3 regions of the Acetivibrio cellulolyticus CD2 genome follow, and region 1 is predicted to be linked to each of the others. Evidence: riboswitches for the same ligand, from Rfam matches in the RefSeq annotation. Region 1 holds a riboswitch; each other region holds the start of a gene.

Region 1 (3,222 bases):
ACTCAACGGAACTATGAATTCTAGACTCCCCTGTCAAAAGCAGAATATGTCTTAAACCAGTTTCGGATATAATTTTCGCCTCTTTTTCAACCTCATCTAATGTGAGCTTCTTCCTTAGAATGTCGTTTGATATGTTAAACCCGCAGTATACACACTGGTTAACGCAGTAGTTTGCCACATAAATGGGGGTATAAAGGAAAATTACCTTTCCAAAATGCTGTAATGTAAGCCTCTTTGACTTTTGGGCCATATCCTCAAGATGTCTTCCTGCCTTATCCGACAAAAGAGCAAGGAATTCCAGGTCGCTTATTCTCTCCTTGTTAATAATACTTATAATATAATCATCAGTAAGGTTGCTAAAAAAATCTTCAAAATTGAAATTCTTATACTCCACATAATTTTCGTAAAAACTCATTAATACACCTCTTTTCAAATGCTGGATGGAAATACTTTGCTCATTCCTTATGCAAGAAATCCTGTCAGTGGTGAAGATGCTTCTGCGAAATCCTTAACAGCACCTGCACCTGAAAGAAATGCTTTTCTTCCTGCCAAAACCGCATGTCCAAAAGCCTCTCCCATCTTAACAGGATCACCGGCCGTAGCAATAGCAGTATTGACAAGCACTGCTGCAGCACCTAATTCCATTGCTTCAGCTGCTTCGGATGGCTTGCCTAAACCTGCATCAACAATGATCGGCAAGTCTATTTCATCAATCAAAATTTTCACCAGTTCCCTTGTCTTGAGTCCTTTATTGGTTCCAATCGGAGCTCCCAATGGCATAACAGCTGATGCTCCTGCTTTCTTAAGCAATTTAGCTGCCATAAGATCCGGACTCATGTATGAAAGTACTACAAACCCTTCATTTGCCAGCATCTCTGTTGCCTTGATAGTTTCAAAGTTATCCGGCAAAAGATATTTATTGTCTGATACCACTTCAATCTTTATCCAATTTCCACATCCCATTGCACGGGCAAGTCTTGCTATCCTTACAGCTTCATCTGCATCTCTGGCACCTGATGTATTTGGCATCAGAATACAATCCTTCGGTATGTGATTTATCATGTTCTCTTCTTCAGAGTCAAAATCTATTCTTCTTAAAGCAACTGTAACAACCTGAGCGCCCGAGCTTTTAACAACCTGTGGAATAATCCGGTTTGATGGAAATTTGCCCGTACCGATAAACAGCCTGCTGCATAGCTCCTTTCCACCAATAAGCAACTTATCTTCCATTTTATCAACCTCCCCCAACAAATCTTAGCACTTCAACATTATCAGCTTCTTTCAATACAGTGGTTTTCCAGTCATCTTTAATTAAAATATCAAAATTGTATTCAATTATAACTCTTTCAGGCTCTATACCTTTAAATTCAAGCAGTTCAAACATAGTCATTACTTTTTCAAGTTCTGTATTCTTGCCGTTTAATGTAATTTTCAACAATCTCACCCCCATTCAAGCACTAAAAAACGCTTGCACATATAGGCAAGCGTTATAATTCATTGTAAATCTACACAAGCTTCCCTACGGCGGCACTAACCGCATCAGGTTCAAAGGGTTAAGAGCAATGCTCTTTCTCAGCCTAACGGCACCCCCAGCAAATATTCAATTTCATTTGACGACATTATATATTACCAAAAGAAATATGTAAATATAAAAGTTTCCAAATTTTTTAATCAGACAAGAGAAGCAATGTAATTCATTATTTCTTCCCGGCCATCCTTAGTCTCCGAAGAAAACGGAATCAACATATTACCACTGCCAAGTTCCAAAGTGTTTGAAATATCTGAAAGTCTTTCTTTTACCTTCGACCGTGGTATCTTGTCCTTCTTAGTTGCTACAACTATAAACGGCAGTGATGAACTTGTCAGCCATTTAGACATCATTTGATCATCCTCAGAAGGTGAATGTCTTATATCTACAAGCATAACAACAAGTTTAAGCTTCTTGCTCTCATTCAAATAAGTCTCTATTGACTCTCCCCATGCAGACTTAATGTCTTTTGAAACCTTGGCATAACCATACCCTGGCAAATCAACAAAATACAAGACATCATCAATATTATAGAAATTGATTTCCCTTGTCTTGCCGGGTTTAGAAGCAATCCTTGCCAAACTCTTTCTATTTAGAAGAGCGTTTATCAATGATGACTTTCCCACATTAGACCTGCCAACAAAAGTTACCTCCGGTATATCATTGTCAGGATACTGCTCAGGCTTTACAGCCCCTTTTTCAAATCTTGCATTATTGATGTTCAATTTAATAACTCCTTAACATATTTTTCTAGTATTTATGACCAATACCTTCCGCTATATTTTTCTTAAACTCTATTGCTCCAAATAGCTTATTTAAAAAAATCGAAAATAATATATAAGCGATTCCTTACGTCATATTATAGCAATAAAGTATGAAAATATTAAGTCTATTTCTAATTATATTTGAGATATTCCTCTATTCCACCGTTGTATATCGTGCTTATTCTGTCTCCAAAAAAACTCTTATATGTTGCAACAGTGGTTGTACTGTTTAGTAAGACAACAGCCATCTCAGGTTTTCTTTCTTTCCTATGGCTTAATTTGAGTTCTGATATTTTCATAAGGTGTTTAAACTCATAATCCGCCTGTGGCAGTGAATACCCTACAAAAATCCATTTCTCCGCACCAGTCAATGCATCCTCTGCCTGATTCCATAATTCTGGGAAAGAGCTCTCCCTAAAAGATTTTCTGAAGCTGAAAGTAGCAATGTGCGATGATATTTTATCTCCGCAAATAAAACAATTCTCACTGTCTTTGGTTTGAGGCCTGATTGCCCTAAATTCATCAAACAACTCAAAATCCATTGTTTTAAAACCCGCTTTCTTTATCAGTGGAATATCATCATAGTTATCATTAATTAACACTCTACAGTTATCACAATACAGCCAATTGCTTGAACCATGAATTTTAATTATCTTCAGAGGTTCTGTTGTGTCACCAATCTCCTTTCTCCAGCTTTTACCACCATTACAGTAATCTATAGCAATAACCGGATTTATAAGTTTTATATAGTTTTCCAATACAGTGTCCCAGTTAAGAACTATAAAATCTACTTTACTATAATTTGCTATCAACTTGCAAATTAAATTCTTAACGTCTTCAGAATAACTATATTTCTCCTTCAAAATTGTAAACAGCCTATAAACCAGAAATCTTCTAACAGCCCTAAGGCGTATAGAAGAATATTTTATA
Region 2 (3,222 bases), on a different contig from region 1:
GCAGCTTTGACAACTTGTTTTACCATTGCAGCTTCAACTTCAGAACCCCAGCCACCATATTTTTTACCTTCGAAATCCTTTGGAGATACGATTCCTTTGCTTTTCAGGGAACCAAATCCCGATGTGTTATGCTGTATTACAGCAGCAAGTGATACTAAAGGTATACCTGCAGCTCGGGCAAAGGTAACACCTTCCTGGTAGCTTATTCCGAATTGTGCAGTGTTGGCAGCTACAAGCTGATCGGCAGAAGATTCGCCAGGCTGAATTATAGAGACATCCAAACCTTCATCTGCAAAAAAGCCTTTTACTTTGGAAACATAAATTCCTGTATGATTTGTATTTGGGGTCCAATCAAGTACAAAGCTAACCTTCTGAAGTTCAGAACTGCCTTTAGATGCCGGAAAAGTTTCACTTGGGGCTTCAATTCTTTTGTTTGTACTGCAGCCGGAAGCAGTAATAGTAAAAATAAATGTCAAGCAAAGTAATATAAGTATGTTTTTTTTCACAATATTCATCCTTTCAAATTCCATTTAATAGTTTTTTTCTCTAGTATGCTTATAAATATAAATAATAAAATGCTAAAAGCTGAAATAAGTACAATGTCTGCGAACATTGCAGCTGTATTGAAAGATTTCATGGAACGGGTAAGAAAAATACCAAGTCCGCTTTCAGCACCTGTCCACTCAGACATTACAGCTCCCATAACAGCGTAGGCAGCTGCGATTTTAAGTCCTGAAAAGAAGTAAACCAGTGCTGAGGGAAGTTTTAATTTTGTGAATATCTGGAGTTTGCTAGCGTTCATACATTTAAGCAAATCCTCCAGATCTTTGTCATATGAGTTCAGCCCTTCGGTTAAATTAAGTGTTACCGGAAAAAATACTACCAGAACACAAATAATTAATTTTGATACAATCCCTATTCCAAACCATATTGTAATGATTGGAGCAATTGCAATAATAGGTACTGTTTGGGAAAGAACCATAAAAGGGTAAAAAATATTACGGAAAATCTTCAGGCTGCTCATGATCACTGAAAGTAAAACCGCCAGTATTATACCCAATATAAAGCCTAAGACGGTTTCTGTTATTGTCGTCAATGAATGATAAAGCAATAGATCGCCGGATTTTGTAAACTCATTCAGGATAGCTGAAGGAGATGGGAGTATGTATTCTTTTATGTTATTTGCTTTTGTTACTATTTCCCATATTACAATGAAAACAATAAAGGCTATTGATGGATAAAAAGGATTATCTGTATTTCGAAATCTTTTCATCCATGGTCACGCCTTCCTCTTTGTAATCAATTTTAACTACAGAACAAACTCTGCTTGCGCCTTCAGACACACATATTCCTTGTGCTTTCTTGACAATTTCCATAAGGAGGTCGAGTTCACCCTCCATTGTGGTTTCCATTGGTCCAACTTCATACTTGACACCGCTTTTAGCTATCATATCAATGACTTTATCCACAACAGGATAAATCTGACTTTCAGGCACATTTGGAATAACTTGCAGTGACACATTAACAATTGCCATAACTTAATCATCCTTTCATAATCCTTAAAAACAACAAAAACCGCCCAACATAGGCGGTAATACATTATATACTCATTCCCTACGCTGGCATTACCCAGATCAGGTTATGGGTTGAAGGGAAAAACCCTTACTCTCAGCCGGCAGAACCAGCACCCCTATGCATTAATATATTTAGAATGTTTGAAATAATAGGATACCTGAAAAATTCGAAGTAATATTTCAGCCATTCCTTAATTGCATTAATAATAGCATATCAGTAATTGAAATACAAGTATGTAAGAGATGATAAGTGTAGATATTTCATGAAGGACAGAAAGTTTAATCCTATACTATTTTGACGATTTATAAATACAACACTAATAAAGTAAAAATTTTACACATTACAAGTAAAAATAGTCCGTTCTTCTGTTGTGCGATATTTAATATAATTAAATCACAAATAATGTATAAGGGGGAGACAAACAATGGTAAAAAGGCTGTTAAGCACAGTATTGTCTGTTGTAATGATTGCATCTCTTATGAGTGGGTGTGCATCAAGCAAAAAGGAAACATCAACGTCAGATAATAATCCGCCAAAAACTGAAACAACACTGACACTCTGGAGCATTGCAACAGAAAGTGATGCATTTAGTAAGGCGTTTACTAAGGCTATAAAAGACTTCGAGGCAGCAAATCCTGGAGTGAAAATTGTTCATGAAACATTTGAAAACGAAGCTTACAAGACAAAAATTAAAACAGCTGTGTCTGCAAATAACCTTCCTGACCTTTTCTATACATGGGGCGGTGGATTTTCCAAACCATTTGTAGAATCCGGAAAAGTACTGGCTATTGACAAATATTATACAGGTGAATATAAGGAACAGTTGTCAGAAGCGGCATTAACATATGCAACATATAACGGAAAAATTTACGGATCTACATACACAACCCCTATTTCAGCGCTATTCTACAATAAAAAAATCTTTGATGAAAATGGGCTTAAAGCGCCGACCACATTCGATGAACTGGTACAAGTTTGTGATAAGCTTATACAAAAAGGTATTACCCCCATCGGTATCAGTGCAAAGGATATTTGGGTGCTGGCTATGACCCACGATGCTTTGACATTAAAATGTGCAGGCCCAGAAAAGGTAAAGGCAGCGCTTAAAAAAGAAGGGCAGAGTTACGATGATCCAGACTTTCTGGCGTCTGCCAAGAAATTCAAACAACTCGTTGAAATGGGGGCTTTTCATAAAGGCGCAACCGGATTATCAAACGATGAAGCAAGTGCATTGTTCTACAGCGGTAAGGTTGCAATGTATACAACAGGTAGCTGGATGGCAGGTTCCATTCAAACAGACACTGAAAACCCTGCGGATTACGATGTAATTCCATTTCCTCTGGCAGGTGGTAAGGCAAAAGCAACAGACTTTATGGGCGGTGCAGTTGATACTATTATGGTAAGTGCATCAACTAAGAATCCTGATCTTGCAGGTAAGGCTGCATTTGAACTCACTAGAAGTATTTCGAAATATTCATATCTTGACGGAGCAGGTCTTGCAGTTTGGAAAAAGGATTATGATGATAGTAAAGTAAATCCAATAACTAAAAAATTAGCTGATTATGCAGCAAATGCAACATCATTTACACTGTGGTTTGATACCACCATGGAAGCTGAAGATGCAGGTGAATACCTGACACTATTACA
Region 3 (3,222 bases), 770 kb from region 1:
ATACCAATATATCCAATAATCGCATAAGCTTTGTTCATTTTTAGAATAATAGTACCTTCCTCATTGATGATTGGCTGTTTTTTAGAACTTGCTAATAAGTACTTCATCAAAACAGAAACAACTACAACAATTATCACAGTGCTAATATAATTCACTTTGACCCCTCCAACCTTTTATCAATCTTTATACAATTATACCAAAAAGACACTAATTGTAAAACCTTGTTTTTTCAAGGTTATATTATTAATTTTACTATTGAGCATTGCTACGTAACAGGGGTTTCATATTGATATACCTTATTTAGAAGTATAATAAAATAATTAAGATAATTCATTAGTTGATTATAGTATAATGTGTATATATAAACAAAAATGAACGATTAGAGAATGGGGGATTTTGAATGGGACTTCTTCGTGAAATATTTGGACCAAGCAGAAAGGAAATTTGGCAGGTGCTATCGGAGCAAATGGGCAGTGAATATATTGAGGGAGGCTTTTTTTCAGGGGATAAAGTAGTTGCACATGTAAAGGAATGGATTGTAACTATGGATACATATACAGTATCAACTGGTAAATCCAGTGTAACATATACCAGGATTAGGGCGCCCTATGTAAATAAGGACGGATTCAGATTCAAAATATACAGAAGTGGGGCGTTTAGTGAAATTGGGGCGTTCCTGGGGATGCAGGATGTTGAAGTGGGATTTGAAGAGTTTGACAGAGAGTTTGTTATAAAAGGAAATGACGAACAAAAGTTAAAAGATTTGTTTTTAAATACACAGATAAGGAGTCTTATTGAAATTCAACCAAGATTCCATCTTGAAGTAAAGGATGATGAAGGCTGGTTTGGAGCTGGTTTTCCAGATGGAGTTGATGAATTGTATTTTTTGGTTCCAGGGGTTATAAAGGATATAGATTTGCTAAAAGCTCTTTTTGAGGTGTATTCAGAGATACTGAATCAATTATGCATTATAGGCTCGGCATACGAAAGCGATCCTGGAGTCACGTTAAAATGAGGAGTTCTACTCTAATACATTTGACAACTTGTGTTAACTTGTGCTAAAATACATCAACATAATAAAAAATGGACAGGGGAGCTTGTGTAGCAGGCTGAGAGGAAGTTAGCAACTTCGACCCTTACACCTGATTTGGGTAATGCCAACGTAGGAAGTAGTACAATTGCGTATTTGCGGGAAATGCCTAATGGTGTTTCCTGCTTTTTGTTTTCCTGTTCATGAAGTAAAGGGGATGGAATTTTTGAAAGAGATTAAGTATTTGATCATGGAGTGATATGGTTTGGCGCAGCGGTATCTATTATGATTATTGCTGCTGTACTTTGTATTATTGTGAATAAATAAAACTAACTGGAGGGGAAAAGCATGTTTAATGAAATGCTTGAAAATATTAAGAAGACACATCCGCTTGTGCATTGTATAACCAATTATGTTACAGTGAACGACTGTGCCAACATTTTGATTGCCTGTGGCGGTTCTCCAATTATGTCGGACGATACGGGTGAAGTTGAAGAGATTACTTCTATTTGCGGCGGCCTGGACTTAAACATCGGAACACTTAATAAGAACACCATTCCGTCTATGTTTTTGGCTGGAAAGCGGTCAAATGCGCTGGGGCATCCTGTCATTCTTGATCCTGTAGGAGCAGGAGCATCAAATCTTCGCACTGAGACAGCGCAAAAGCTGCTGGACGAGGTGAAATTCACTGCGATCCGCGGGAATATTTCAGAAATTAAAGCGCTTTCACAGGGAAAAGGAACAACAAGGGGTGTTGATGCTGATGTTGCAGATACTGTAACAGACGAGACTCTTGAAGGTGCAGTTGCTTTTGCAAAGGCATTTTCAAAAAAGACAGGTGCAGTGATAGCAATTACAGGTGCAATTGATATTGTAGCAGATGAAAAAAATGCTTACATTATCCGAAACGGTAATTCGATGCTGGCACAAATTACTGGAAGTGGCTGCATGCTGACAGCAATGACAGGAGCATATTTGGTTGCCAATCCAGGCAGAGTACTCGAAGCAACTGCTGCAGCAGTATGTGCAATGGGACTTTGTGGTGAATTGGCTTTTGAAAGGTTGGAAAAAATCGGCGGTGGAAATTCTACATACAGAAATTATTTGATTGATGCGGTTTACAGCCTTGATGGTGAAACTTTGATGCGAGGTGCTAAATATGAAATTAAGTAAACAAGCAATGCTTTTGTATGTAGTGACAGACCGTGCATGGCTTGGTGAGCATACTCTTGCTGAACAGGTAGAAAAAGCATTAAAAGGTGGTGCAACCTTTATTCAACTACGAGAAAAGGAGTTGGATTACGATTCCTTTTTGGCTGAAGCCAAAGAAATCAAAGTGCTATGTGAACGCTATCACATTCCGTTTGTCATCAATGACAATGTAAATGTGGCAATTGCATGTAATGCTGACGGCGTACATATAGGACAAAGCGATATGGAAGCTAGGAATGTGCGTGAAATGCTGGGGGAAGGCAAAATTATCGGAGTTTCTGCACAGACTGTGGAGCAGGCAATTCTTGCTGAACAGCATGGAGCAGATTACATCGGTGTTGGGGCGGTGTTTTCTACCTCAACAAAATCTGATGCAGATGCGGTTTCTCAGGAAACACTGAAAGCAATTTGCAATTGTGTAAATATACCGGTGGTTGCAATCGGTGGAATTGGTGCACATAATATTTTGGAGCTTTCGGGAACAGGTATTGACGGGGTTGCGGTTATTTCTGCTGTTTTTGCACAACCGGATATCAGGGGAGCAGCGGAAGAACTTCTAAGGCTTTCAGAGAAAATGGTGAAATACGAAAATAAAAGCACGGCTAAGGAAAAATAAATAAGGAGATTCGAATGATGATAAAGAAAGTATTAACCATTGCTGGCTCTGACTGTAGCGGCGGAGCTGGTATTCAGGCAGATATAAAAACAATTACAGTGCATAGGATGTATGCGATGAGTGCAATCACTGCGTTGACCGCACAAAATACAACAGGCGTCTACGGAGTTTTGGAGGCAACTCCTGAATTTGTTGCTCAGCAGATTGACTGCATATTTTCAGACATTCGTCCTGATGCAGTTAAAATAGGAATGGTTTCAAACAGCCGGATTATTGAAGTTATTGCAAACAAGCTGATTGAGTATAATGCAGAAAACATTGTTGTTGACCCCGTTATGGTTGCTACAAGCGGCAGCCGCCTTCT

Evidence for each region. A riboswitch is a leader RNA that binds a small molecule or an ion and turns the genes downstream of it on or off. The one in region 1 is predicted to bind thiamine pyrophosphate.
Region 2: another riboswitch for thiamine pyrophosphate. It lies ahead of ACECE_RS0205360 (thiamine-binding protein); the one in region 1 lies ahead of thiS (sulfur carrier protein ThiS).
Region 3: another riboswitch for thiamine pyrophosphate. It lies ahead of thiM (hydroxyethylthiazole kinase); the one in region 1 lies ahead of thiS (sulfur carrier protein ThiS).

The regions. Positions count from the first base shown of each region.
Region 1 is NZ_JH556659.1:1,098,213-1,101,434, forward strand. It holds gene thiH (2-iminoacetate synthase ThiH) at 1-415, opposite strand, end outside; gene ACECE_RS0224815 (thiazole synthase) at 463-1,230, opposite strand; gene thiS (sulfur carrier protein ThiS) at 1,235-1,435, opposite strand; TPP riboswitch at 1,500-1,601, opposite strand; gene yihA (ribosome biogenesis GTP-binding protein YihA/YsxC) at 1,672-2,253, opposite strand; gene ACECE_RS0224830 (SIR2 family protein) at 2,424-3,222, opposite strand, start outside.
Region 2 is NZ_JH556653.1:688,176-691,397, reverse strand. It holds gene ACECE_RS0205370 (ABC transporter substrate-binding protein) at 1-515, opposite strand, end outside; gene ACECE_RS0205365 (ABC transporter permease) at 512-1,273, opposite strand; gene ACECE_RS0205360 (thiamine-binding protein) at 1,248-1,535, opposite strand; TPP riboswitch at 1,595-1,702, opposite strand; gene ACECE_RS0205355 (extracellular solute-binding protein) at 2,000-3,222, shown strand, end outside.
Region 3 is NZ_JH556659.1:323,278-326,499, forward strand. It holds gene ACECE_RS0221435 (hypothetical protein) at 1-155, opposite strand, end outside; gene ACECE_RS0221440 (hypothetical protein) at 401-1,015, shown strand; TPP riboswitch at 1,080-1,186, shown strand; gene thiM (hydroxyethylthiazole kinase) at 1,379-2,203, shown strand; gene thiE (thiamine phosphate synthase) at 2,190-2,858, shown strand; gene thiD (bifunctional hydroxymethylpyrimidine kinase/phosphomethylpyrimidine kinase) at 2,876-3,222, shown strand, end outside.